Regions from separate parts of the Kitasatospora sp. NPDC058478 genome, predicted to be linked through region 2. Evidence: riboswitches for the same ligand, from Rfam matches in the RefSeq annotation. Region 2 holds a riboswitch; each other region holds the start of a gene.
What was found. A riboswitch is a leader RNA that binds a small molecule or an ion and turns the genes downstream of it on or off. The one in region 2 is predicted to bind cyclic di-AMP.
Positions count from the first base shown of each region.

Region 1: another riboswitch for cyclic di-AMP. It lies ahead of ACFWPT_RS16405 (M23 family metallopeptidase); the one in region 2 lies ahead of ACFWPT_RS38465 (transglycosylase family protein).
Region 3: another riboswitch for cyclic di-AMP. It lies ahead of ACFWPT_RS14500 (NlpC/P60 family protein); the one in region 2 lies ahead of ACFWPT_RS38465 (transglycosylase family protein).

Region 1 covers NZ_JBHXML010000026.1:20,782-29,998, reverse strand. Annotated here, with positions in the region: gene ACFWPT_RS16430 (sensor histidine kinase) at 1-509, opposite strand, end outside; gene ACFWPT_RS16425 (SpoIIE family protein phosphatase) at 743-3,004, opposite strand; gene ACFWPT_RS16420 (PP2C family protein-serine/threonine phosphatase) at 3,087-4,217, opposite strand; gene ACFWPT_RS16415 (TetR/AcrR family transcriptional regulator) at 4,438-5,007, opposite strand; gene ACFWPT_RS16410 (alpha/beta fold hydrolase) at 5,100-5,981, opposite strand; cyclic di-AMP (ydaO/yuaA leader) riboswitch at 6,271-6,429, shown strand; gene ACFWPT_RS16405 (M23 family metallopeptidase) at 6,442-7,275, shown strand; gene ACFWPT_RS16400 (hypothetical protein) at 7,337-8,317, opposite strand; gene ACFWPT_RS16395 (GNAT family N-acetyltransferase) at 8,360-8,932, shown strand; gene ACFWPT_RS16390 (sensor domain-containing protein) at 9,109-9,217, shown strand, end outside.
Region 2 covers NZ_JBHXML010000109.1:333-9,549, reverse strand. Annotated here, with positions in the region: gene ACFWPT_RS38480 (ATP-binding protein) at 1-40, shown strand, start outside; gene ACFWPT_RS38475 (DUF397 domain-containing protein) at 420-683, opposite strand; gene ACFWPT_RS38470 (hypothetical protein) at 1,243-2,220, shown strand; cyclic di-AMP (ydaO/yuaA leader) riboswitch at 2,651-2,811, shown strand; gene ACFWPT_RS38465 (transglycosylase family protein) at 2,798-4,207, shown strand; gene ACFWPT_RS38460 (hypothetical protein) at 4,430-4,630, shown strand; gene ACFWPT_RS38455 (LacI family DNA-binding transcriptional regulator) at 4,702-5,721, opposite strand; gene ACFWPT_RS38450 (glycoside hydrolase family 13 protein) at 5,747-7,465, opposite strand; gene ACFWPT_RS38445 (sugar ABC transporter permease) at 7,503-8,408, opposite strand; gene ACFWPT_RS38440 (carbohydrate ABC transporter permease) at 8,449-9,217, opposite strand, start outside.
Region 3 covers NZ_JBHXML010000022.1:32,178-41,394, forward strand. Annotated here, with positions in the region: gene ACFWPT_RS14480 (glycosyltransferase family 4 protein) at 1-958, opposite strand, end outside; gene ACFWPT_RS14485 (glycosyltransferase 87 family protein) at 1,203-2,642, shown strand; gene ACFWPT_RS14490 (hypothetical protein) at 2,656-3,687, opposite strand; gene ACFWPT_RS14495 (NlpC/P60 family protein) at 3,876-4,922, opposite strand; gene ACFWPT_RS14500 (NlpC/P60 family protein) at 5,150-6,295, opposite strand; cyclic di-AMP (ydaO/yuaA leader) riboswitch at 6,306-6,455, opposite strand; gene ACFWPT_RS14505 (NlpC/P60 family protein) at 6,794-7,828, opposite strand; gene ACFWPT_RS14510 (NYN domain-containing protein) at 8,029-9,217, opposite strand, start outside.

The DNA.
Region 1 (9,217 bases), on a different contig from region 2:
GTCTCGATCCGGCTGCGGACCACCACCCGCTGGAACGGCAGGATGCGGGACTGGGCGCCGCGCACGACGTCCTCCAGCGAGACCGGCTCGGGCCAGTGCCGGCCGGCCCGCGCGCCGCACAGCACGGCCAGGGTCTGGGCCAGCCGGGCCTGTTGGGCGGCGGCGTGGTCGGCCTTGAGCAGGCCCTCCAGCAGCGCCGGGTCGTCGTGGGTGCGTTCCATCTCGTCGAGCAGGGCCTGCTGGTCGTGGGCCATGACGAGGATGCGGCGGGCGACGCTGAGGAAGGCCCGCTGGGTGGAGGCGGTGAGTTCCTGCTCCTGCTGGACGGCGGCCAGGTCGGCGCCGCGGCGGGAGAGTTCGGCGCCCAGCTGCTCCTGGAGCCGGGCGAGGTCGCGTCGCAGCCGGTCGGCGCGGCGGCGCTGGGTGACGGACACGGCGCGGTACCGGGCGGTGGCCACGAGGGCGAGGGCGGCGAGTACGCCGGTTGCCGTTGTGCACCACTGAGTCATCGTCACGCCGCGAATTCTAGGGTGATGATCCTACGAAGGTGTGAACGGATCTCGCCAAGTGACCGGATCTCGTCAATATCCAGTCAATACGGCGTCAAACCGGCGCCGTTCGACCGCGATCCGGACGGCCCGAGGACGTTCGTCCCCGGTGGGGCGCCTGCGGCGCGTCGGCCGGGCCGGGCGGGAGATGGCCGAGTCACGTCCTGGGATGTGTGGGGAACGTGTGCACGGTGTTACGGAAGGGGCGACGTCCGGTGCAGGAGCAACAGCGCCACGTCGTCCGGCCGGGACCGCCGCTCGGTCACGTTCAGCGTGAGCAGGTCGGCCAGCCGCTCCAGCGCGGGCGCCGCGCCGACCCGGGTCGGGCCGGTCTGCCGGGCCCACAGCTCCAGCCCGCCGAGCATCCGCTGCACCGACTCGTCGTAGTCCTCCTCGCGGTCCTCGACCAGCCCGTCGGTGTACACCAGCAGCGTCTCGCCGACCGCCAGCCGGCCGACCGTCAGCGGGTACGGCTGCCCCGGGTCCACGCCCAGCGGCGGCCCGCCCGGCAGATCGAGCTCGACGGCCCTGCCGTCCGCGATCCGCACCGGCGCGGGATGCCCGGCCCGGGCCGCGGTCAGCGCGCCGTCGGCCGGGTCCAGGGCCAGGAAGAGGCAGGTCGCGAACAGGTCGGTGTCCAGCTCGGTCAGCAGCCGGCTGGTCCGGGCCAGCGTGGCGGCCGGATCGTGCCCGTCCGTCGCGTACGCCCGCAGGCCGCTGCGCAGCTGGCCCATCACCGCCGTCGCCTCCGCGTTGTGGCCCTGGACGTCGCCGATCACCAGCCCGATCCGGCCGTCCGGCAGCCTCAGCAGGTCGTACCAGTCGCCGCCGATCTGCATGCCCTCGGTGCTCGGCAGGTAGCGGGCGGCACTGGCGATCCCGGGCAGCCGGGGCAGGGTGCGCGGCAGCATCGCGCGCTGCAGCTCGGTGGCGCGGTGGTGGTGGGTGTCGTACAGCCGGGCCCGCTCCAGGGACTGCGCCAGGATCCCGGCGAACGCCGAGTACAGGGTGCGGTCCTCCCGGCCGAACGCCCGCTCGGCGGAGAAGGTGATCAGGCAGGAGCCCACCTGCCGCCCGGAGGCGACCAGCGGCAGCACCGCCCAGGAGGCCGGGGTGAGCGGGCCGTGCCGGCCCCGGTCCGGGCCGGGCTCGCTGAACAGCGGGGCCGAGCGGGTCAGCGCGTGCTGCATCACGTTCTCGGAGAGGTCCGCCAGCCGGGTCAGCTCGGTGCGTCTGGGCCCGCCGTACACGGTGTGCGAGACGGGCAGCAGCCGGCCCTCGTCCACCAGGTCCAGGACGATGCTGGCGGCGCCGAACGCCGGGCGGGCGACGTCCGTGACGGCGGTGGTGACGTCCCGGACGGTCACCGCCCGCGACAGCGACCGGGTGAGCGCGAGCAGCAGCGCCGTCCGTGCCCCGGCCGGGGTGGACTGCTCCTCGGGCTGCTGCCCTGGGTGTTCCCGGCCCTGGTCCCGGCCGCGGCCCTGGCCCCGGTCGGAGAGCAGCCCGGCGACCCGGACCGGCCGACCGTGGACGTCCAGCATCACCTCGCCGGTCTCCTCGATCCGCGCCACCCTGCCGCCCCCGCGCAGCACCCGGTACCCGATCCGGTACCACCCGCCGGTGGTGAGCGATTCGGCGAGCGCCGCCTGCACGTCCGGCAGGTCCTCCGGGTGGACGATCCGGTCCAGCTCCGGGGCGGAGCCGTCGGCGGTGGCGGGCTGGCCGGTGACCCGGAACGCCGCGGCGTCCCAGTAGCTCTCGCCGGTGACCAGATCGCGTTCGAAGGCGCCGTGCCCGGCCGCCCGGACGGCGAGCGACAGCATCGGGTGGGCCAGCCCGGCGGGGAGGCTGCCGGCCCCGTCCGGCGGCGCCCCGGCCGGGTCCTGGGGTATCCGGGCGTCCGCGTGGTCGAGCAGGTGGGACAGCCGGTGGGCGCAGGCCTCGCCGATGGTCTCCAGGACGTCCAGGTCGCGGCGGGGGACGGTGCCCCGGTGGGCCAGCGCGAGGGCGAGGACGCCGACCGGCCGCTCGTCGACGACCATCGGCAGGGCGATCACGGCGACCATGCCGGTGCCCATGCCGGCGTTCTTGTTCGGGTAGTCGACGCTGGTGTGCTCGGGACTGAGCAGGTAGGGGCGGCGTAACCGCAGGGCCATCGCGGCGGGGAGGTCACCGGCCGGATCGACGATGCTGTAGCGCTCGTGGGCCCAGTCCGGCAGCCCGTGCGAGGCGGTCAGCCGGAGCATTCCGGCGGAATCCAGCAGGTAGAGCGCGGAACCCTCGCCGGTGATCCAGCCCGGCCCCTCGGCGAGGACGGTGCCGAGCAGTTCGGCGGCGCTGGTGCAGCCGAGAAGTAAGCGCACGCACCGCATGGGGCTGCGGGTGGTGGGACTGCTGCGCGGCGTCCGGCTCTCGTCCTCGGAGGGGGGAACCCACGGCGAGGTCAGGTCCATCGGATACCCGGCCTTTCCGCTCTCGGGGGGTGGGTGCCCTCTGGGTGCCCGAACGGGCACTTAATTCTTCATACCTTATTTCTCAAGCGGGTGCTGAAGCGGGTGAATGGTGACCCAGACGGCGCACCAGCACCAGCGTCCGGTCGTCCGCCGCGTCCCGCGCCACCGTCCGGACCAGCCGCTCCGCCGCACCCCGGGTGAGCTGCTGCTGCGTCCGCCACGGCCGCACCACCGGCTCGGCCGCCGCCAGCAGCCGACCCACCCCCTCGTCCAGGTCCCGACCCGGCACCTCCACCAGGCCGTCACTGAACAGCAGCAGCGAATCGCCCCGCCGCAGCCGCCCCGACACCGCCGGGTACAGCGCGCCCGACACCAGCCCCAGCGCCGGACCGCCGTGCCCCGACCGCGCCCAGCCGCCGCCGTCCGCCCGGCGGAACTGCGCGGGCGCCGGATGGCCGGCGTTGAACAGCAGGTAGTCGCCCGTCGCCGGGCGCAGCGCGAGGTGCACCGCCGTCGCGAAGTCGTCCTCCCAGCCCATCCGCACCAGATGGTCGTTGGCCGCCGGCAGGAACGCCTCCGGCGGCACCCGCCCCAGCAGCATCGCGAACGCGCCCGACAGGTGCGTCGAGCGGGCCGCCGCCCGGCTGCCCTTGCCCGACACGTCCACCAGCAGCAGTTCCAGCAGATCCTCCTCGGGGCGGTGCGCGCACAGCAGGAAGTCACCCGAGAACGAGGTGTCGCCGGCCGGCGCCAGCGCACTGTCGAAGTGCCAGTCGAGCAGCCGCTCCGGAAGCCGGGCCAGTGCCCGGGTGTGCTCGGCCAGCTCCAGCAGCATCGAATCGCCCTGCGTCCCGCGCAGACCCAGCCGGTGCCGGAACCGGTTCGCGGCCAGCACCGTCACCGCGGTCGCGGCCAGTACCAGCGTCACCCCGATCCGCACCCCGAGCGGATCCCGCACCACCGCCCCCAGCACCCCGCCGGCCAGCGCCGCGCACACCAGCACCAGCAGCTGCCCGCGCCGCAACAGCAGCCCGCCGACCACCAGCGGCAGCACCAGCGCCGACGGCGGCCAGCTGTACGGCAGCACGATCGGCAGGACGCTCAGCACCGCCGTCACTCCGAGCAGCACCCCCAGCGCGTACCGCGCCGCCCGGGCGTTCCCGTCCAGCAGCCGCAGATACCACCGCCGTGCCCTCGCTATCGGTGCGGGCACGTGGACCTCCGCCAAGGGGTCGGCGGTCCCCTGTCATGACCACCAGTCAGCCCGGCCACACTAACCCGTCCACCCCCACCACCCCCAGGCCGCTGCCTGCCCGCCGCACGGGAAGTCGGCGGGGCCGACTTCTCGCGCATGTGTCACCCGGGGCGCTGGCCGTTCCGCCGTCGCGGGAGGCCGGGCGGGTCGTGCCGCGGTCGGTGCGGTGGCCGGCGTCTCAGGGGGTGGGCCAGGTGCGGAGGCCGGTGGTGAGGAGGGTGATGAGGCGGCTCTGGGTGGTGGCCAGGTCCTCGGCGAGCTGGAAGCCGCCGCCGATGGAGAGGGAGGCGAAGCCGTGGGCGACGGAGCGGACGGTGCGGGCGGCGTGGATCGCCTCCGCGCCGTCGAGGCCGTACTCCCGCAGGACGGCGATGATCACCCCGACGAGCCGACCGGCCGCGCGGGTGAGGTCGTCGTCCGGCTGCGGGGCCTGGGGGAGGGCGTTGTAGCGGTGCGGGTGCTCGGTGGCGTACGCGTGGTAGGCACGCAGCACGGTGGCGACGGCGTCGTCCCCGCTGCGGCCGACGGCGGCCTCGGCGAGCCGGTCGGCGAGTTCCTCGGTGACCCGGACGGCGATGAGCCGCCGCAGTTCGGTGAGGCCGCCGCTGACGTGCTTGTACAGCGACGGGGTGGCGACCCCGGCCCGGGCGGCGACGGCGGCCAGGGTGAGGGCGTCGGCGCCCTGCTCGTCGATGAGGGCGAGGGCGTGGTCGACGACCTGCTCGGGGGTGAGTCCTACTCGGGGCATGGTGTGGGCTCTCCGTCGGTGGAAGGCGTACGTGGCGGGGCGGGGCGGCGCGTGGGGGCGGGGCTGACGTGGGCGGACGGGGTGGGCGGGGCTCAGGCGAGTTCGGCGAGGAAGGGCAGCAGGGCGCCGGCGGTGGCCTGCGGGTTGTCGGCCATCGGGTAGTGCCCGGATCCGTCGATCATGACCTTCCGCGCGTTGAGCGCGGCGGCCTGCCGGTCGGCGACGGCTTCCGGCTTGGGGAAGTCGGGGTCCTTGCTGCCCATGATGACGAGCGAGGGGCAGCGGACGGCCGCGGTCCAGCCGACGGGCGCGGAGTCCCCGCCGACGTGTCCGCGGGTGGCGGTCTTGCGGCCGGGGGTGCGCATGGCGGCGACGAGTCCGGCCACGTACGTGTCGAAGTCGGCGGGCTTGGCGCCCGGGTAGGCCAGCTTGCGGTGGTAGAGGCCCCAGAAGGCGGGCGAGTGGACGGTCAGGGCGCCCATGGCGCGGAGGGCGCCGCGCATGAGGGCGCCGGGCGGGGGGTTCTCGATGAAGGCGTCGATCAGGGCGATGCCGGCGACCCGCTCCGGGGCGTCGCCGGCGGCCTTGACGACCGTCGCGCCGGTGTAGGAGTTGCCGACCAGGACGGCGCGGTCGATGCCGAGGTGGTCGAGCAGGGCGAGGACGTCGGTGGCGATGGCGGCGGGGGAGTAGTCGTCCCAGATGATCGAGGATTCGCCGAAGCCGCGCAGGTCCATGGTGATGACCCGGCGGCCGGCGGCGGCCAGCAGCGGGTGGAGGTGCCGGTAGGCGGCGCGGGTGTCGAGCATTCCGGGGAGCAGCACGACGGGGGTGCCGTCGCCCTGCCGGGTGTCGTCGTAGGCGAGGCGGCCGCCGGTGACGTCGAGGTACTGGGTGGTGGGGGCGCTGGTGGCGTTCATGGTGGGCCTCCGGGGGTTGCCGGTGCGGGGCTTCAACGTGCTGCTGATAGCCATAAAGCTAAGGCTAATAGCCTTAGCCGTCAAGCCTTCGCACCCTGTGGAGCGGGGGAGGTCGGCGGTGAGTGCCTGAATGAAGGGCCGTCCGTTGACGTCCGATCACGTGAGGTGGCGTCAATGGTGTTCAAGCATGCCCAAAGGGGCTCAAGGGGGACAAAACGCCCTTCGCGTCCCAGAGTGCCCCGCCTGTCTCCGGTCGTCCCGGGCGAACGGCTTGGAATCAGGGCCTCCTAGGATTAACGTTTGATAACGCAGCGCGGTCCTCAACGCCGTACCCAGACGGCACCGTGCGCCGTCGCCTAATCCCGCCGACCGGCCTCCGGGCAGGTCAGGGAGCCGGGGAACCACGTTCCTTGGGGTGAATCGGCGGGGCTCCGGCCCAGCCGTAGGAGACCTTCCTGCTCCGAACCCGTCAGCTAACCCGGTAGGCGCGAAGGAAGGAAAGGAGCGCGCCTCCGTGGCGTCGACGCACACCCCGGCACACCCGGCCGGCCTCGCAGCAGGTACCCGGCTCCTCGACCACCCCGGCCCGGACGGCCCCGAGTACGCGGGCCCGGACGCCGAGACCAACCGGCACCGGATGCCGCGTCAGGTCCGTGGGACCTCCCCGCTGCTCGGCGTCACCGCCGTCGCCGCCACCCTGGGCGCCACCGGCTTCGCCTCCGCCACCCCGGCCGCCGCCCCCGCCATCGAGACCCCGGACGAGACCCCGGTCGCCCTCTCCGCCGACCCCGGCCTCGCGCTCGCCGCCCGCATCCAGCTGCAGGCCGACAGCCAGCGCACCGCCGCCGAGGAGGACGCCCGCGTCCAGGCCGCGAAGGAGGCGGAGGCCAAGGCCGCCGCCAAGGAGGCCGAGGCCAAGCGGGCCGCCGAGGAGGCCGAGCGGGCCAAGGCCGCCGCCCTCACCCTGCCGGTGCGCGACTACCACCTCACCGCCCACTACGGCCAGAGCGCCCGCTACTGGGCCCACCTGCACACCGGCCTGGACTTCGCCGCCGACACCGGCACCCCCGTCTACGCGGTCGGCCAGGGCACCATCACCTCGGCCGGCTGGTCCGGCTCGTACGGCTACCGGATCGTCGAGACCCTGCCCGACGGCACCGAGATCTGGTACTGCCACCTCTCCTCGATCATCAAGGGCTCCGGCAAGGTCGGCTCCGGCCAGCAGATCGGCAAGGTCGGCGCCACCGGCAACGTCACCGGCGCGCACCTGCACGTGGAGGTCCGCCCCGGTGGCGGCGCCCCCGTCGACCCGGAGACCTGGTTCCAGCAGCGCGGCCTCAACCCCTGACGCACCCGCGAAGCCCCGGCCGCCGGAACCGAAAGGCACCGGCGGCCGGGGCTTCGCCGCGTCACTCCTGCGTCGGGTCCGCCGGGTCCGTCGGGTCCGTCGGGTCCGTCGGGTCTGCCTGGTCCGCCGGGACTGCCGATCCCGCCAGCTCCTCCAGGCGGGCGTCGAACTCCTCCTGCGCCGGCCCCGCCAGGTACGCGTCGATCTCCTCCTGCCCCGGCTCCGGCGCGAGGTCCGGGAACTCCTCCACCAGCAGTCGCGGCAGCCCGGGCACCGTCCACTCCCCGTACAGGTCGAGCGCGGCCTCCACCGCCGCCTCCTCGAACGCCCCGAAGTCCCCGGCCAGTTCGTCCGGCATCGGCCGCCCCAGCGCGGTCAGCTCGGTCAGGTTGCGGTAGCTGCGCCGCATCAGGCCCTGCTCCAGCAGCCGGCGCGCGCCGTCGGTGGCCATGCCGACCGAGATCACCCGGGTCGGGCTCCAGCCCTGCTCGTCCACCTCGTCCAGCCAGCCGGTCTGCGCCAGTGCGGCGAACCTGGCCAGCCGCTCCTCCTGCGCCAGCTCCCGGAAGCCGGTCAGCCACTCCCGCACCGCCTCCGGATCCGTGACGTCCGCCCCGTACGCGTGCAGCAGCAGCGCGTACAGCCGGGGCCAGGTCACCAGGTCGGCGCGGCGCAGCAGCCCGGCCGCGACCTCGCCCTGCCACTCGGCCTCGGCGTGCAGCCGCTCCTGGCGCTTGGCGTTGAGCCGCTTGGCGGCCCGCTGGTGGTCGGTCAGCAGCCGGACGGCGGCGCCGTACGCGAACGGGTCCGCCTCCGGTTCGGGTTGGACGTACAGGTAGAGCCGCTCGTACAGCAGGTGCTCCACCGCGTTCGAGGTCAGTTCGGGCCAGCCGTCGTGCATCCTGCCCTCGCCCAGCTCCAGCAGGGCCAGCACCGCGCGCAGCGGCGCTTCGGCCACCGGGGTGCGGTCCTCTTCCGCCGCCCAGGCGAGCAGGTCGGCGGCCCTGGTGCGCGGGGCGAGCCGCAGGTCTTCGTCGTTCATAGCTCGAACGGTAACCGCTGGCCGGGAGTAGGGTCGGCTGCCATGGTCCCCGTACGACTCACCGGCCCCCGGCTGGCCATCCGCGAGTATCACCACACCCCCGGCGACGTGGACGCGCTGCACGGGCTGTTCGGCGACCCGGAGGTCACCCGCTACCTCCCCTTCGAGCCGCGCGACCGCGAAACCTGCGCCGACCAGATCGAGCTCTACCTGGAGGAGGCGATGGCGCCGGAGCGGGACACCTACCGGCTGGCCGTCACCCGGCGCGACGACGCCGAGGACCCGGTGGACGCCGTGCCGATCGCCCACGCCTCCCTCACCCTCGGCAAGCACCGCTCCGCCCACCTCGGCTACGTGCTGGGCCGCGACGTCTGGGGCCGCGGCTACGCGGGCGAGATCGCCGGCCTGCTCTGCGAGCTCTCCTTCGAGGCCCTCGGCGTGCACCGGCTGGCGGCCCGGGTCGACGTGGACAACGCCGCCTCCGCCAAGGTGCTCCTCCGGCTCGGGTTCCAGCTGGAGGGGCGGGTCCGGCACGACCTGTACAAGGGCGGCGTCTGGTCCGACTCGTACCTGTACTCGCTGCTCGCCGACGAGTGGACCGGCGCGACCGGCTGACGGCCCGGCGTGGACGTCCGGCGTGGACGTCCGGCGTGGACGTCCGACGCGGACCTGGGGGCAGGCCGGGGGGTTAACCCCACCCCCGATCCGCCAGGCCTCCGGATCCTCCCCGGCCCGCCGTTCGACCAGACTGATGCCATCAGCAGCCGAGAACGAGGGACCGGGGCCGGGACATGAGCAGCAGCCGAAGCACGCAGGACCGCGAGTGGGACGTCCTCGGTGGTTACGGCGACGACCCGCGTCCCGCTCGGGCCCACCGGACCGAGGAGCCGCCGGCCGTCT
Region 2 (9,217 bases):
CGGTTCCGAACTCGGTGGACGGCACCGGCGCTCGGCCTAGCGCCAGGCGGCGCGCGGCCGGCCGAGGGAGGCCCCGGGAGGACCGCACCCCGGGCTCCGCGGGGCGGCTCGACGGGCCTGGCGCAGGTGCGCCACGGGCTCCGGCTCAGTCCTCAGGACGATTCCCACGACGATTGCCGGGCCGGCCCCCCGGACGAGTCGGCCGGACTGACGGCCGGACACCCCAGCGGCCCGACCCCCGTCCGCGTCCGGGCCCCCAACCGTGCGCGGGACCACCCGCCGCGCCTGCGCGCGGTCGGCCGCGAGAGCGCCCGTCGGGAGAGCGCCCGTCGCGTGGCCCCGGACCGGCCCCGGACAAGACAAAGGCCGTCGCGGTGTCAGCACCCACGACGGCCCCCCGATGGCAGGACGGCGGCCGGTCAGACCGCCAGGTGGTCGAACTCCCCGTCCTTGGCCCCCAGCAGCAGGGCGGCGATCTCGGCCCGGGTGTAGATGAGCGCCGGCCCTTCCGGGAAGCGCGAGTTGCGCATCGCCACATCGCCCCCCGGCAGGGCCGCGAACTCGACGCAGTTCCCCTGGGAGTTGCTGTGCAGGCTCTTCTGCCAGAGAACCCCCTTGAGGTCGGCGGCCGCCATCCCGTTGTAGGTGTCGTACGAGCCGTGCGTGTCCTGCGAGTCGTGCATAGAAATCTCCCGAAGAGCTCCGGAGTGGTCGTCCAGCGCGGCGCTCCCGGCACCCGCCGAACGAACGGACCGGCCCCGTACCGGCCCGGCACAACGCCTCACTTGACGCGATGATAGCTGCTGTGCACGTGCATCAGCACGGGACATTGCAGGTGCACGAGGCCTTTCACCGGCAGTTCCGAACTCTTCACGGGCCCTTCTCCTGACGGTACGTAAACGGACATAGCCGAGTGAATCGCCAGATTCTCGATAACCGGCCGTGAGCGGTTCCCCGCTGAATGTTGATCTTCAGACGCCCGGAGTCGCGCTGCCGTGACGCTCCGTCAGGCGACCTCCTGGCTGTGAGACATCTCACGCGCCACACAGGCAACTCGACGCCCCGTCGGACACGTCAGGGCTACGAGCGGTGATCGCTCGAAGGCTGGGTGAGATATGTCCGGATTGCGGGCAAACCGCCCGGACGGACACGGCGGGAACGCGGCGCACCCGCCATGACCACGTGAAACTCGAACGGCAGCCGAATGCAGGCCTGACGGGCCGATGTCCTACGATCTCCGGCATGAGCACCGCAGCCATCCCGGGCGCGCCACTGCCCGTCCGCACTCCAGGCTCCCGTGCGCGGGGGCGCCACCGCCGCCCCGAGCGCCCCGAGATCCCGGCCGGCTCCCCGGCCCTGGTGCTCGCCGTGCCCGCGACCGCCGGGCCCGAGTCCCGCTCGGTCGTCGAGGAGCTGCTGTCGATCGTCCGCAGCGAGCAGAGCGGCATCCAGACCGCCGTCGGCTACCTCCCGGGCGAAGCCGCCCAGGGGGTCGACAGTGACGACCGCACCGTCGCCGAACTGCTGGCCATGGCCGCCGAGGCCGGCCTGCCCGCGCCGGTCCTGGTGCCGCTGGTACCCGGCCCGCACGGATTCCTGACCGAACTTCACGCCCTCGCCGCGGAGTACGGAGCCCCCGTCACCGACGTGCTCGGCCCGCACCCGCTGCTCGCCGAGGCCGTGCACGTGCGCCTGTCCGAGGCCGGCCTGGCACGCGCCGACCGGGCCCGGCTGTTCGCCATCGCGACCGCCGCGGACGGCGTCGTGCTGACCACCGTCGGCGGCGAGGAGGCCGCTGCCGCGGCCGGCATCACCGGTGTCCTGCTGGCGGCCCGGCTGGCCGTCCCGGTCGTGCCCGCCGCGCTCGACGTGCCGGGCTCGGTCGCCGCGGCCGTCAACCACCTCAAGGAGACCGGCTCCCAGCGCCCGGCGCTGGCACCGCTGGTGATCGGGCCGGAGGCCGACTCCGAACTGCTCGCCACGGCCGCCGAGGAGACCGGCTGCCCGTCCGCGGCGCCGCTGGGCGCCTACCCGACGGTCGGCCAGCTGATCGCCGCCACCTACCTGGCCGCGCTGCCGGCACCCTCCCCCGAGGCCCTGGCGCAGGCCGAGGCCGAGGCGGCGGAGGCCGCCGAGGGCGCGCACGCCGACCACTCCGGCCGGGGCGGTCACGCCGCCCACGCCGCTCGCACCGCCACCGAGGACTCGGCCGGCCAGTAGCGGTCACCGCACGCGTGAAGGGCCCGGAACGGCTACGTTCCGGGCCCTTCCTGCTTGCCCCGTAAGGGAGTTAAGGGGCGAATAGGCGTGATGTCCGTTCTATCCGCATTTGTTCGCCGCCGCTCGATCCATCCCCCGACGGCCACAGTGTGGACGCACCTCCTTCTCGGCGGGCGGGCCCCGGGGGGCCCGACCCGCCGCCACCCGCCTCCTGAAGCACAGACAGTTGCGCACGCCCTTCGCGGCATTGCCGGAAATCGGCCATTTTCGATCATGGCGAGCGAGGGGAACGACCGTTCTCGCCAAACCGTGATGCGCGTCACAGGTGTTTGCAGTTTGAACTTAAGTCTGCTTAACGTGCTCCCCGTTCGTGGCCACACGAACCCAGTTCATCCGCGACGCCGAGTCCTGCCGTCGGATGTCCTGGCAGCGCGAAAACGCACCACGGCAGGAGCGGGGGACCCACAGGTAAGTCGCCCCGGACCGTTCCCCGGAACGATCCAGGGCTAGGGGTGAAGCCGCGCCCACAGCGCGGCCGGGCAACTCCAGCCCGAATCCGACAGCTCACCTCGCAGGCGTGGGAGAGGACTGCGTCTTCATGCTGCCCACCAACGGCACCCGTCTGTCCAGTCGTACCCGACGCGTGATCGCCGCCATCGGCGTCGCGGGCGTCGGCCTCACCATCCCCTGCCTCACCTCCGGCACCGCCTCCGCCGCCTCCGTCGCCACCTGGGACAAGGTCGCCCAGTGCGAGAGCACCGGCAACTGGAGCATCAACACCGGCAACGGCTTCTACGGCGGCCTGCAGTTCACCTCCAGCACCTGGGCCGCCTTCGGCGGCACCGCGTACGCCCCCCAGGCCAACCAGGCCACCAAGGACCAGCAGATCGCCGTCGCCGAGAAGGTCCTCGCCTCGCAGGGCCCCGGCGCCTGGCCGGTGTGCTCGGTCCAGGCCGGCCTGACCAAGGGCGGCACCCCGGCCACCGTCGACACCTCGGCCGGCTCGACCACCGGCTCGGCTGCCAGCTCGACCGCCACCAAGCCCGCCGCGAAGCCGGCCACCCCGGCCACCCCGGCCGCCAAGCCCGCACAGAGCCAGGCCCCGGCCACCCCGGCCACCCCGGCCGCGAAGCCCGCCAAGCCGGCCGCACCGGCCCAGGACCAGGCACAGGCCCCCGCCGACTCCGCCAACGGCACCTCGGCGCAGAAGGGCCAGAACCAGGCCCAGAACAGCGCCCAGCCCCAGGGCGACGACTACACCGTCACCTCCGGCGACTGGCTGTCCTCGATCGCCGACAAGCACAACCTCCAGGGCGGCTGGCAGCGGCTGTACGAGCTCAACCGCGGCACCCTGACCGAGGGTCCGGACACCATCTACCCGGGCCAGCGCCTCTCGTTCAAGGACGGCGGCCAGGCCCAGCAGTCGGCTCAGACCGACCAGTCCGGCTCGGACTTCACCTGGTTCGACCGCTCGCAGAAGTCCGGCCAGACCTCCAACGGCGCCGCCGTGAACGCCAAGCCGACCGCCCAGCCGCAGGCCCCGGCCCCGGCCCCGGCCCCGGCCGCCAAGCCGGCTTCCAAGCCGGCCGCCCAGGCGCAGACCCCCGCTCAGACCCCGGCCGCCACCGGCAGCATGGCCGCCGCGGTCTCCTTCGCCCAGTCGAAGGTCGGCCAGGCGTACGTCTACGGCGGTACCGGCAACGGCGGTTGGGACTGCTCCGGCCTGACCCAGGCCGCGCTGCGCGCCGCGGGCGTCTCCGTCCCGCGCGTCGCCGCCGACCAGGCCGCCGCCAGCACCCGCGTCTCGCTGGACAGCCTGCAGGCGGGCGACCTGCTGTTCTGGTCCAACAACGGCCAGAACTCCGGCGTCTACCACGTCGCGATCTACATCGGCGGCGGCCAGTACGTCGAGGCCGCCAACCCGAGCTCGGGCGTGCGCCTGCAGACCGTCGCCAACTGGGCGCCGGACTTCGCCGGCCGGGTCTGAGCACGACCCGCGGGTGACAGCTGACAACTGACGGCTGACAGATAACAGATTTCAGATAACAGATTTCATCATCTGTTATCTGTCAGTCGCCGCCCGCCCCGGCGGTCGCCCGGCGCCGTAGGAAGGCCGCCGGCAGACCGCCGGGCAGGACCGCCCGAGGCCATGGTCAAAGCCCGCCCCCAGCGGGCATGCTGCTGCTCCGGCACCCGAGGAGGAGTCACCATGGCCCAGGTCACCGTCACACTCGACGCCAACCTCGCGATCGACGCGATGATGCTCTCCGGCACCAAGAACCCGCAGGACGCCGTCGAACTCGTCCTGCGCGACTACCTGGCCCGCGGCCGCCGCACCGAGACCCGCACCGGCGACGCCACCGACGGCCAACGGCTCACCGAGAGCCGCCCCACGGACCACGAGGGCTGACCCGGCACCCGGGCGGCACGCAACGGGCCCCGGAGAGCAACAGCTCTCCGGGGCCCGTCCGTTGACCGTCCTCAGCGCGCGCAGGCCCCCGTGGAGCCGCGCATGACCAGCTCCGGCTGGAACATGAACTCCCCGCGCTGGACCGCGTTCCCGCCGACCTCCTCCAGCAGCGCGTCCACCGCCGCGGTCGCCATCGCCTCGACCGGCTGGCGGATCGTGGTCAGCGGCGGCTCGGTGAAGGCGATCAGCGGCGAGTCGTCGAAGCCGACCACCGAGACGTCGTGCGGCACCGACAGTCCACGCTGCCGCACCGCCCGGATCGCCCCGAGCGCCATCATGTCGCTGCCGCAGACGATCGCCGTGCAGCCCTTGTCCAGCAGTGCGCCGGCCGCCGCGTGCCCGCCCTCCACGCTGAACAGCGTGTGGTGGACGAGTTCCTCGGCCTCCTCCTGGCTCCGTCCCAGCACCTCGCGCATCGCCGCCGTGAAGCCCTCGATCTTGCGCAGCACCGGCACGTACCGCCGCTGCCCGACGGCCAGCCCGATCCGCTCGTGCCCGAGTTCGGCCAGGTGCTGGACGGCCATCCACATCGCGGCCCGGTCGTCCGGCGAGATGAACGGCGCGTCGATCCGCTCGCTGTAGCCGTTGATCAGCACGAACGGCACCCCGCGCCCGGTCAGCCGGGCGTAGCGGTCGTGGTCGGCGGTGGAGTCGGCGTGCAGCCCGGAGACGAAGACGATGCCCGCCACACCCCGGTCGACCAGCATCTCGACCAGTTCGTCCTCGGTGGACCCGCCCGGCGTCTGGGTGCACAGCACCGGGGTGTACCCGTGCCGGCTGAGCACCTGCTCGATCACCTGGGCCAGTGCGGGGAAGATCGGGTTGCTCAGCTCCGGCGTGATCAGCCCGATCAGGCCGGCGCTGCGCTGGCGCAGTCGGGTCGGCCGCTCGTAGCCGAGCACGTCGAGCGCCGCCAGCACGGTCTGCCGGGTGGCGGCGGAGACGTTCGCCTTGCCGTTGAGTACGCGGGAGACGGTGGCTTCGCTGACCCCCGCCTGCGCCGCGATGTCTGAGAGTCGCGCCGTAGTCACGGTCCCAGAGCCTATTGCAACCACGTCAGACCGCCCACCAGCCGGTGCTGTCCGGCGCGAGCACCGTCTCGCCGCCGTCGACCACCAGCTCCACCGAGGAGAGCAGCAGCTTTCCGGGCGCCGCTATCCGGACCGGCTCGTCCGTGGCGTTGACGGTGCAGACGAAGGAGCCGCGGCGGAACGCCAGGGTCCCCTCGGGGCCCTCCAGCCACTCCACGGCCGTCCCGGCGCCGAGGTCGTCCTGGGAACGGCGGACGGCGAGCGCGCTGCGGTACAGCTCCAGGGTGGACGCCGGGTCTCCGGTCTGCGCCTCGACGCTCAGCGCGGCCCACTCGGCCGGCTGCGGCAGCCAGGACGGCCCGCCGGCGACCGGGCCGAAGCCGTACGGGGCCTCGGTGCCGGACCACGGGATCGGGACGCGGCAGCCGTCGCGGTAGCCGTCCTGCCCGGCCTTGCGGAAGAACGACGGGTCCTGGCGGACCTCGTCCGGCAGGTCGGTGACGTCCGGGAGGCCGAGTTCCTCACCCTGGTAGATGTACGCGGAGCCGGGCAGCGCGAGCATCAGCAGGGTGGCGGCGCGGGCGCGGCGCAGGCCGAGCTCGCGGTCGCCGGGGGTGCGGATCTGGGTGCCGAGGCCGGGCGGGTTGGCGAAGCGGGTGGCGTGCCGGGTGACGTCGTGGTTGGACAGCACCCAGGTGGTGGGGGCGTCGACCGGGCGCATCGAGTCGAGCGAGACGTCGATCACCTCGCGCAGCGCGGCGGCGTCCCAACCGGTGCCCAGGTACTGGAAGTTGAAGGCCTGGTGCAGCTCGTCGGGGCGCACGTAGTTGGCGGTGCGCTGGACGGTCGGGGTCCAGGCCTCGGCGACGCCGATCCGCTGGCCCGGGTACTCGTCGAGGATCTTGCGCCAGCTGCGGTAGATCTCGTGCACGCCGTCCTGGTCGAAGAACGGCATGACGTCGTTGCCGAGCAGCTTGAGCTGGTCCGCGCCGCCGAGGTCGGGCAGGCCGGGGGCCTTCACCAGGCCGTGGGCGACGTCGATGCGGAAGCCGTCGACACCCATGTCGAGCCAGAACCGCAGGATCGAGCGGAACTCGTCGGCGACGGCCCGGTTCTCCCAGTTGAAGTCGGGCTGCTCGGGGGCGAACAGGTGCAGGTACCAGTCGCCGGGGATGCCGTCCGGGTTCTCGCTGCGGGTCCAGGCCGGGCCGCCGAAGATGGACTCCCAGTCGTTGGGCGGCAGTTCGCCGTTCTCGCCCTTGCCGGGGCGGAAGTGGTACCGCTCGCGCAGCGGGGACTCGGGGCCCTCGCGCAGGGCGCGCTGGAACCACTCGTGCTGGTCCGAGGAGTGGTTGGGGACGAGGTCGACGATGATCCGCAGCCCCAGCTGGTGGGCGTCCCGGATGAGCGCGTCGGCGTCCAGCAGGCTGCCGAACATCGGGTCCACGGCGCGGTAGTCGGCGACGTCGTAGCCCGCGTCCGCCTGCGGCGAGGCGTAGAACGGCGAGAGCCAGACCGCGTCCACGCCGAGGTCGCGCAGGTACGGCAGGCGGCTGCGGATGCCGGGCAGGTCGCCCATGCCGTCGCCGTTGGAGTCGGCGAAGCTGCGCGGGTACACCTGGTAGATGACCGCGTCCCGCCACCAGCCTCTGGAGGCGCCGCCAGTCACAGGAGCCGGGGTGACCGCCTCGTGGGCGGCGGCGTCGGCGGCAGGCCGGGAGGTGTCGGCCAGGTTCTGGGTCATGGACGGTATCCCTTGGGGACTAGAGGAGCGAGGAGCGTTACGACTTGGAGGCACCGGCGGTCAGACCGGTGACCAGGTGGCGCTGCACCAGGTAGAAGAAGGCTGCCGACGGGATCGCGATCAGCACGGCGGTCGCGGCCATCAGGTTCCACTGGGCGTCGTGCTCGCTGACGAAGGTCTGCAGGCCCACGGCCAGCGTGTACTTGTCGGAGCTGAGCATGAAGGTGGAGGCGAACGGCACCTCGGCCCAGTAGGTGAGGAAGGAGTAGAAGGCGGCCACCGCCAGGCCCGGGCGGGCGAGCGGCAGCACCAGCCGCCAGAAGGTGCCGAACGGGCTGAGCCCGTCGACCCGGCCGGCCTCGTCGATCTCCACCGGGATGGTGTCGAAGTAGCCCTTCAGCAGCCAGGCGCAGTACGGCACGGTGGTGGTCGAGTAGACCAGGATCAGGCCCAGGTAGCTGTCCAGCAGGCCGAGGTCGGAGAGCATCGTGTACATCGGCACGATCAGCACCGCGATCGGGAACATCTGGGTGACCAGCAGCGACCACATCAGCGGCCGGTGGCCGGGGAAGCGCATCCGGGAGACGGCGTAGCCGGTGGTGGCGGCGACCAGGACGCCGAACACGGTGGTGACGCCGGAGACCAGGAGGGCGTTGCCGAACCAGGTGAAGAAGTCCGTGTCGAACAGCACGTGGTGGTAGTTCGACAGCGTGAGCTTGTCGAGGATCGCGCCGGGGTGGAGGTAGTCGGTCTTGTCCGGGCCGAGCGAGACGAAGAGGATCCACGCCACCGGGAACAGCGCGATCAGGCCGGCCACGATCAGGGTGCCGTGGGACAGCGCCCTGGCCAGCGGGCTGCTCTCGCCGCGCCGGCGGGCCTTGGCCAGCCGGGCGGCCGGGGCCACGGCCGTCGCGGGGGTGGGGAGTTCGGTGGTGGTGCTCATCGGGGGTACCTGCCTTCGTGGGTCAACTGGGTCCGGGGCCTCAGCCGTTGGCCTGCTCGTTGCGGGCGAGCCAGCGCCGGTAGAAGGCGGTGAAGACGATCAGGATGGACAGCAGGATCACGCCGTAGGCGGCGGACTGGGCGTAGTCCCGGGGGATCTGGCCGAAGCCGAGGCGGTAGGCCCAGGTGACCAGCAGCTGGGCGTCGGGCGCACCGGTGCCGAAGAGCAGGAAGATGACGTTGAACTGGTTGAACGTCCAGATCACGCCGAGCAGGACGACGGTGGAGGAGACGGCCCGCAGCCCGGGCAGGGTGACGTACCGGAAGCGCTGCCACGGCGTGGCGCCGTCCATCTCGGCGGCCTCGTACAGCTCGGCCGGGATCGACTGCAGGCCGCCGAGCAGCGAGATCATCATGAACGGCACGCCGGCCCAGGTGTTGACCAGGATCGCGGCGGACTTCTGCGCCCACGGGTCGGTGAGCCAACCGGGTTCGGGCAGGTGGAGGAAGCCGAGCATGCTGTTGACGACACCGCCGTCGGACAGCATCAGTCGCCAGGAGAAGACGGTGACGAAGGTCGGCACGGCCCAGGGCAGGATGAGCAGCATCCGGTAGACGGCGCGGCCGCGCAGCTTCTTGTTGAGCAGCAGGGCGAGGCCCAGGCCGAGGGTGTAGTGCAGGAAGACGCAGATGGCCGTCCAGGCGATGGTCCAGACGAAGTGGGACCAGAAGCGGTCGTACGAGCCGGGGCCCCACAGGATGTCGGCGTAGTTGTGGAAGCCGACGAAGTTGTAGCTGGCCGGGATCTCG
Region 3 (9,217 bases), on a different contig from region 2:
CCTCCAGCACCGCGTCCGGCGCGCCGCCGGAGTCGCCCGCGACCACCGGCAGACCGGTCGCCGAGGCCTCCAGGTAGACGATGCCCAGGCCCTCGACGTCCAGCCCCCCGCGCCTGGTCCGGCAGGGCATCGCGAAGACGTCCCCGGCCCCGTAGTGGGCGGGCAGCTCCTCCCACGGCACCGAGCCGGTGAAGCGCACCGAGGCCCGGACTCCCCTGGCGTCGGCCAGCTTCTCCAGGTCCGCCCGGTACGGGCCGCCGCCGACGATCAGCAGCACGGCGTCCGGCACGTCGGCGAGGATCTGCGGCATCGCCTCGATCAGCGTGTCCTGCCCCTTGCGCGGCACCAGCCGGGAGACGCAGACCACCACCGGCCGGTCCGCCAGCCCGAGCCGTCGACGCACCTCGGCGCCCCCCGAGCCCGGGTGGAAGGTCGTCTCGTCCACGCCCGGCGGCAGCTGCACCATCCGGGCCGCGGCCTGCGGCCCGACCGCGCCCGCGATCCGGGACCGGGTGTACTCCCCCAGGTAGGTCAGCACGTCGGTGCCCGCGCCGATCCGCCGCAGCAGCTGCCGGGCGGCCGGCAGCTGGGCCCAGGCGGCCTCGTGCCCGTGGGTCATGCCGAGCAGCCGCGCCGCACCGGCCCGACGCAGCGCGGGCGCCATCAGCCCGAGCGGGGCGGCGGCGCCGAACCAGACCGAGTCGCACTTCTCCGCCCGCAGGATCTCGGCGGCCCGCCGGGTGACCCGCGGTGTGGGAACCATCACCTTCGTCCGGTCCCGGATCACCGGGAACGGCTGCTCGGCGTCGAAGCGGGCCACCTCGGTGCCGTCCCGCCAGGTCGAGGCGTACACCACGATGCTCCCGGCGGGCTGACGTACAGCCATGTTGTGCACGAAGGCCTGGATGCCGCCGGGGCGGGGCGGGAAGTCGTTGGTGACGATCAAGGTTCGGTGCATTCAGGCCACGGCTCGCTTGTCGGGGGGTGCGCGGTGTACCGCTGGGTGATCCGTACGATAGGTCAACACCATGACCCGCCGGGAACGGATCCGCGCACGGCAACCGTTTCACCCCCGGGTCAGTCCTAGAACCTAGGCGGCCGGTGGCGGCCCGGCCCAGCGTGCCGTGCCCGCCCCTCCGACCGCCCGGGCGTCCGTCGCGCGGCGCCTCCGGTGGGACGTCCGAGACGAACGAGGGAGCGCAGTGGAGTTGGCCCCGGCCACCGAGTCCGGTACACCCAGCGGCGCCGCCGGCCCCGGCCCGACGCCGGCCGCCCGGCAGGAGCCGGCCCGTGCCCCCGGCCGCCCGTTCGGGGCGCTCGCCGCACTCGGCGCCACCTGGCTGGCCACCCGGACGGTGCTGGTGCTGCTGATGACCGGCGTGGTCAAGGGGCTCGGCGGGGACATCACCGCCGACGTCTGGATGATCTACCACGCCTGGTACGGCGTCCTGCAGACCGGCACCTTCCCGTTCGACGACGTGACCTGGCAGTACCCGCCCGGCGCGGCCCTGGTGATCCTGCTGCCGGGCCTGCTGCCCTGGTCGTACCTGGTCTCCTTCTGGGTGATCTGCGGGATCGCCGACATCGCCGCCACCGCCCTGCTGGTCCGCACCGGGCTGCGCCGGGGCCGGGCACTGACCGGCGCCTGGATGTGGGTGGTGGCCGTGCCGCTGCTCGGCCCGATGGTCTACAACCGGCTGGACATCATCGTCACCGCGATCGCCCTGGCCGGCCTGCTGGCGCTGATCCGCCGCCCGGCGATCGGCGGGATGCTGCTCGGCCTGGGCGGGATCATCAAGATCTGGCCGCTGCTCGCCCTGATCGGCACCCCCTCCGGCCGCCGCACCCGCCGCGCCTGGACGCTGGCCGCGGCCACCGCCGTCTCGGTGGGCTTCCTGCTCGCGGCCGGGATGAACGGCGCCTTCGGCTTCCTCGCCTTCCAGAAGGAGCGCGGCATCGAGGTGGAGTCGCTCGGCGCGCTGCCGCTGCACTTCGCCCGGCTCGCGGACGCCTGGGACGGCAAGGTCACCATGAACTACGGCTCCCCGGAGATGCTCGGGCCGTGGGTCCCCGTGATCAGCAAGGTGATGATGGCCGGCACCGTGCTGGGCTTCGCCTGGCTGCTGCTCTGGCGCTTCACCGCCAAGCGCCGCAACGCGGCCACCATGTACGACGCGGCGCTCAGCGCGCTGCTCATCTTCACCGTCACCAGCCGGGTGATCAGCCCGCAGTACCTGGTCTGGCTGATCGGCGTCGCCGCGGTCTGCCTGACCGTGCGCGGCAGCAGCCAGCGGCCGGTGGCCCTGCTGATCCTGCTCGCCTGCCCGCTGACGCTGGCCGAGTTCCCGCTGATGTTCAGCCGGATCCTCGCCAGCGAGCCCTGGGGCGTCACCGTGCTCAGCCTGCGCAACCTGCTGCTGCTGGCCGCCACCGTGCTCTCCTGCATCCGGCTCTGGCGCGCCACCCGCGGCCCGGCACAGCTCCCGGCGACGGTGGTGCTGGCCAAGCCCGAGGCGGTGCCCGCCGGCGTCTACCCGGTGCGCCCCGGCATCGCCTACGAGCAGGACCTGCTGGACGGCATCGACCGGCCCGGCACTCCGGCCAGGCAGCGGCCCGGCACCCCGGCCAGGCAGCGGCGCTGAACGACGCGCGCCTTCAACTGCGCAGCGCGGCCACCTCGGCCAGCCAGAACCGGGTGAACTCGGCCAGGCCGACGCCCGGTCCGGCCCGGAGCAGCCGGTCGAGCCGGCGGTCCCGGTCCTCCCCCTGCCCGTCGGCCGCGCCGACCGCCCGGTAGAACGCCACGAGCCGCTCGGGCCCGTAGCGCCGGGCGATCAGCTCGCAGGCGAGCCAGGCCTGCTCGTAGGCCTGGGCGATGCCGTCGGCGCCCGCGGTGAAGTCCCGGTCGGCGGGCAGCGCGGCGGGCAGCCGGCCGGCGGCGACGTCCCGGGCCAGCTCGGGGGCGATCTGCTGCGGGCGCCGGCCGGAGCCCCGGTAGGCGGTCCAGTCGGCGACGCCCTCGGAGAGCCAGAGCGGTGTCCAGGCCCGGGTGTCGGCCCTGGTCGCGACGTGGGTGGCCTCGTGGGTGACGACCACCTGCCGGCCGAAGTCGCTGAGCCGCCCGAACGTCCCGGGGTTGACCAGCACCCGGTCGGCGGGGGTGTGCCAGGGCGCGCCGGCGGCGGCCGAGGTGACCGCCGCCATGCCCGTCCAGCCCGCCGGGTCGACCTCCAGCAGCCGGGCGAACTGCTCTGCGGTGGCGGGCACTTCGAGCAGCAGGCGGCCCGCCCAGCCGGTGCCCCAGACCTCGCTCACGGCGGGCACGGCCCGGTCCGCCACCGCGACCAGGCCGGCCGGGTCGGGCCCGCCGGCCAAGCCGAGCACCAGGCAGTGCGCGCCCGCCGCGGAGCGGGCGGAGCCGAGGTCCCAGAGCGCCGGGGGCCCGCTCGCGCTCTCCTCCCGGTCGACCCGCCAGCTGCCGCCGGCCCGGACCAGGTCGATCCGACGCGGGTACACCACCGGGTAGTCGTCGTACCCGGTGATCCGGACCGCCAGGTCGGCGGCGGCCGTGAGCCGCTCCGGCCCGGCGTCCGCGCCGAGCACCAGGTTGCGGTAGCCGGCCTCGATCGCCGCCGGTCCGGACCAGGAGGGCAGCGCCCGGGCCCGCGTGCCCAGCAGTGCGGCCACCTCGGCCCGCCGGTCCGCCGCCCACCGGCCCGACGCCCGCCCGGCCGCCGAGGGGGCCGCCGGGGCGGCCGGCGGCAGCGACAGCTGGGCCAGCCCGCCGGCCGCGAGCAGCAGCGCACCGCGCCGGGACAGCGTCCGGCGGGCGCCGTCTATCGGGTGGGGGGCGTCGGGGTCGGACGGTGCCGGGCTCAGAGCCGGACCACCCCCGCGACCGGCATCGCGTTGACGCTCTCGTAGCGGACCCTGGCGCCCGGGTAGGGGGCGTGCACGATCACCCCGCCGCCGGCGTACATCCCGACGTGGTGCATGTCCCGGTAGAAGATCACCAGGTCTCCCGGCCGCGCTTCGGAGAGGCTGACCCGCTGCCCGGCGTACGCCTGGGCCTGCGAGGTGCGCGGCAGGGTCACTCCGGCCTGCCGCCAGCTGTAGTACATCAGACCGGAGCAGTCGAAGGCGCGGGGCCCGGTGGATCCGTAGAGGTAGGGCGAGCCGATCATCCGCACCGCGGCGGCCAGCGCGGCCGCCCCGCGTTCGGAGGCGGGCGGGGCCGTGCCGAGGTCCAGCCGGTCGGTGCCCCGGGTGGCGCGCTGCTCGGCCTCCTGGGCGTCCTGGGCGGCCATCCGGGCCCGCTCGGCGACGCCCAGGCTGTTCAGCAGCCGCTGGGCCTTGGTGAGCCGCTGCTGGATCTGCTGCTTGCTGTCGGCGAGCGAGCGGCGGGCCTGGTCGAGTTCGGCGAGCTTGCCGGCGGTCTCGGTGCGGCGCTGGTCGAGTCGGCGCTGGCGGGTGGCCAGTTCGTGCAGGGTCTCCTGCTGCCGCTCGGCGGCCTGGTCGAGGGTGCGGGCCCGGGACAGGTAGCCCTCCGGGTCGGTGGAGAGCATCAGCTGGACGGTCTGGGCCATGCCGCCGCCGCGGTACTCGGCGCCGGCCACGGTGGCGAGGTCGCCGCGCAACTGGTTGAGCTGGTCCTGGGCGACGGCGATCTCGCCCTGGAGGACGGTCGTCTCGCCCTGGAGGCGCTGCTGCGTCTCCAGGGCGGCGTTGTACTTCTCGGACGCCTGCTCGGCCTCGCCGTAGAGCTGTTCCACCTGCGCCTTGACGTCCTTGCGGGTGGGCGTGTCCGGCGCGGCGGGGGCGGCCTGGGCGCTGCCGCCCGCCGTCACGCCCAGGGCGGTGGTGGCGGCCGCGGTCAGCACCAGCGCACGGGCGAGCAGTTGGGGACGACGGTGCACGGGCATGGCGGCAGCGGCTCCGATCCGGCGGTGGGGCCCCGCCGCCGCACCAACGCGGGCGGCCCTGGAAGCGGAGTCCGGTGGCAGACGTTAGCGAGTCCGGGCAACCGAGTCCAAACCCCTGCCAACCCGAATATTTGACCCGTAATCGGACATCAGTCCGAGGCGCCGGAAAAGCCGCAGGCCCGGCCTTCCGTGGTGGAAGGCCGGGCCTGGGAGGGCCTGCGCGGGGATCAGACCCGCACGATGGAGGTCAGCGGCATGTTGCCGACCGCCTCGTAGCGGACCGACGCACCGGGCTTGGGCGCGTGCAGCACCTGGCCGTTGCCGGCGTAGATGCCGACGTGGTGGGCGTCCCCGTAGAAGATCAGCAGGTCGCCGGGCTGGGCCTGGGAGAGGTCGGTGCCGATCCGGGTACCGGCGTGGGCCTGCTCCTGCGAGGTGCGCGGCAGCGCCACGTCGACCTGGTTGAACGCCCAGACCATCAGGCCCGAGCAGTCGAAGGAGCCGGGGCCGGAGGCGCCGTAGACGTACGGGCTGCCGATCTTGGAGGCGGCGATGGACAGCGCCGCGGCGCCGCGCGAGCTGCCGGCGCTCGGCTTGGTGACCGGCGCGGCGGGGGCCTGCGACGCGCTCAGGTCGGTGCGGCTGTTGTCGCGGGAGGAGCGGTCGGCGGCCTGCTGGGCCGCCGCCTGCTGCTGGGCGGCCTTCGCGGCGGCGTCGGCCTTCGCCTTGGCCTCGGCGGCGGCCTTCTCCTCGGCCGCGCGGATCGCCTGGCGCTCCTGCTCGGACAGGGTGTTGAAGAGGTCCTGCGCGGCCTTGAGCTTGCCCTGGACCTCGTCCTTGGCGCTCTTCAGCTGCTGGGTGGTGGTCTCCATCTCGGCGAGCTTGCCCTGGGCCTCGGAGCGCACCTGGTCGAGCTTGCGCTGCTCGTCCTGGAGCTGCTTGAGCTGGCCCTTCTGGGTGCCGCCGGCCTGGTTCAGCGTGTCGGCCTGGCTCAGGAAGGTGTCCGGGCTGGCGGAGAACATCAGCTGGACGGTCTGCGATATGCCGCCGTTGCGGTACTGCTCGCCGGCGATCTCGGCCAGGCCGCCCTGAAGGTCGGTCACCTGTCCCTGCTGCCGCGCCACCTGGTCCTGGAGGTCGGTGACCTGCTTCTGCAGCTGCTGCTGCTTCTCCTGGGCGGCGTTGAGCTTCTCGGTCGCGACCTCGGCCTGCTCGTTGAGCTGGTCGACCTGCTCCTTGACCTGGTCCTTGGTCGGCTGCGGGTCGGCGTGGGCGCCGGACTGCGCGGACAGCGCGACGGCCGCGGCGGCGAAGCCGGTCATGATCGAGACCCGGGTGCGACTAGCGGGCTTGGGACGACGATGGGACGCCACGAAGGCGGACTCCTTCTTCCTACGCCGTCTACCGGGTGAGCTGACGGGTTCGGGCCGGAAGCGTGCCCTACGACGCCTCACGGCCGTTCCACCGGCCGACCTGGCGCCGATTCACCCCGGAGGAACGTGGTTCCCCGGCTCCGTTCGACAGCACCCCCGACTGCTGGGCTCCCCGTCGGGCAGGCACTGGGCCCGCCCCGCTGCGTCACGAACTCGACGGAAACCACCGCCGTCACCCTGGCTGGGCGATCGGGAGTGCGGTGGTTCGGGGCACGACCCTAGTAACTGAACCGTGATCCGTTCAAATCCTTGTCAGAAAAAAGACGGAAGAAGACCAAAGTTCTTTTGTGAATATGACACATAGTGATCACCGCCGTACGCAAAGCTGATCAGTCTTCACCGGGGACTCGCGCGGCGGACAAAACCCGAACGCCACCCCCGGCCGGAGGGTGGCGTGGATCACAGGCCCGGACGGGGCCCTTCGGGCGTGTCGGACCGTCAGACCCGGCGGATCGTGTTGATCGGCATCGCGTCGACCTTCATCACCTTCACCACGTCGCCGGTGTGCGGCGCGTGCACCACCATGCCGTTGCCGATGTACATCCCGACGTGGTGCCGGTCGGGGCCGTAGATGACCAGGTCGCCCGGCTGGGCCTGGTCCAGCGTGACCTTGGTGCCGACGTTGCCCTGCTCCTGCGAGGTACGCGGCAGCGAGACGCCGGCCTGGCCGTACGCCCAGACCATCAGGCCCGAGCAGTCGAAGGTGGTCGAGCCGGTGGCGCCCCACACGTACGGCGAGCCCTGCTTGCTCATCGCCTTGGCGACGGCCACGCCCGCGTAGCCGCCGGCCTGCGGGAGGCTGCCGAGGTCGGCCCGGTCGCTGCCGCGCGAGGCGCGGTCGTCCTGCTGCTGCTGGGCCCGCAGCGCGGCGCGGTCGGAGGCGCTGAGCGAGTTCAGCAGGTCCTGCGCGGCCTTGAGCTTCTGGTTGACGTCCGTCTTGGCCTGGTTCAGGTCCTTGGTGGTGGAGTCGAGCGAGGCCAGGACGGCGGCGGCCTCGGACTTCTCCTGGTCCAGCCGGCGCTGCTGGTCCAGCAGCCCCTTGAGCGCCTCGGACTCGCTGGCGCTGGCCTGCTGGGCGCTGGACGCCTTCTCCAGGTAGCCGGACGGGTCCGAGGAGAGCATCAGCTGGACGGACGGGTCGATGCCGCCGGTGCGGTACTGCTCGCCCGCCACGCCGGCCAGGCCGGTCTGGAGCTGGGTCATCTCGTCCTGGCTGCGGGCCACCTTGTCCTGCAGCTGGTCGGACTGCTTGCGGAGCTGGTCGGCCCGCTCCTTGGCGCCGTTGTACTTCTCCGCCGCCTGCTCCTGGTCCTGCTGGAGCTGGTCGATCTGCGCCTTGACGTCGCTCTTGCTGGGCTGGGGCGCGGCGTGCGCGGCGACCTGCGCGGAGAGGGCGACCGCGGTCGCCGCGGCAGCGGTGAGCACGGAGACCCGGGCGCGGCTCGGCTGCTTGGGACGGCGGTGGGAGGCCAAGGGAATTGCTCCTTCTTCCATCGGCCTCACCCGATCAGGTGAGAATCCGGAAAATAGGTTTGACGCCACACCCTAGGGAAGATCCACGGGTTTTGCCACTCCCCCGAAGGCGTGAACTCCACTTCCCCCGCAGGCTTCACCGGATGTGCACACCGCCGCAAACCGGGCGCTGACCAGGCGTCATTCCGTCGAGGCAGCCGTCAGGGCCGCGCCAGCCGGTTCAGCAGCAGAACGGAGGCCACGGGGCGCGCGCCCGCCTTCCGCACGCCCTCCGCGACCTCCCGGTCGGTGGACACCACCACCACCGGACGCCCCTGCGGCTCGGCCCGCACCAGACGGCGGATCAGCTCGTCCGCGGTCTCGCCGGTCCGGCTGAACCGCACCCGCACCCCCCGCGGTGGCGCCATGATCACCGGAACGTCCAGGTCCTGCCCGTCGAACACGCAGGTGACCTCCGCCTGCGTGCGCTGGGCCAGCATCGCCAGCCCGCCCAGCAGCCGGATCCGCTGCTGCTCCAGCGGCAGCGTCGGATAGCCCGTCTTGGTCACGTTGTAGCCGTCCACCACCAGGTGCACCTGCGGGATCGCCAGCAGCTGGTCCAGCAGCGCCGGATCGTCGTCGGCCAGACCGCGCCGGGCCACGTCGTGCGGCGAGGCCGCCCCCGGCACCACCGCCTCCACCAGGTCCCCCGGCCGGATCTGGGAGACCGGCAGCGCCAGCTCCCGCTGGAGCCCCTGCGCCGACTGCAGCACCGTGTCCAGCAGCAGCCGCAGCCGCATGTCCTCGACGCTGCGTCCCTCGCGGGCCGACCGGCGGCCCTGCTCGGCCGCCGTCTCCAGCTCGCCGACCCGGTGCCGCAGCCGCCGCGCCTCGGACTCCGCGGCGCCGCGCTCGGCGGCCGCCTGCGCCCTCGCGGCCTCCAGCTCGGCGGTCAGCCGCCTGGTCTCGGCCTGCGCCCGGCGGGTGTCGCTCTCCAGCGAGCGCACCTTCTTCCGCAGCGACTCGGCCTCCCGGCGGACGTCCTCGGACTCCGCACGCTGCCGCTCCAGGTCCGCCCGGGCGGCGGACCGCAGCTCGGCGAGCTCCGCCTGCAGCTTCTCCACCAGCCGGGTGGCCTCGGCGGCCGCGCCCTCGGCGCCGGCCCGCTCGGCCTCCTCCCCGGCCTCGGCCACCAGCCGGCTCCAGCCGGCCGACCGCACCAGGTAGGCGGCGGCCGCGACGTCCATCGGATCGGCGGCGCCCGGGACGCTGCCCGACTCCAACGCCTTCACCAGGTCCGGCTGGCCCAGCCTCAGCCGCTCCGCTATCCGCACCCGGAACGCCGGCTCCGACTCCAGCGCCGCGGCCAGCGCCGTGGCCGCGTACTTGGCCCGCCGGGCCGGGGTGAAC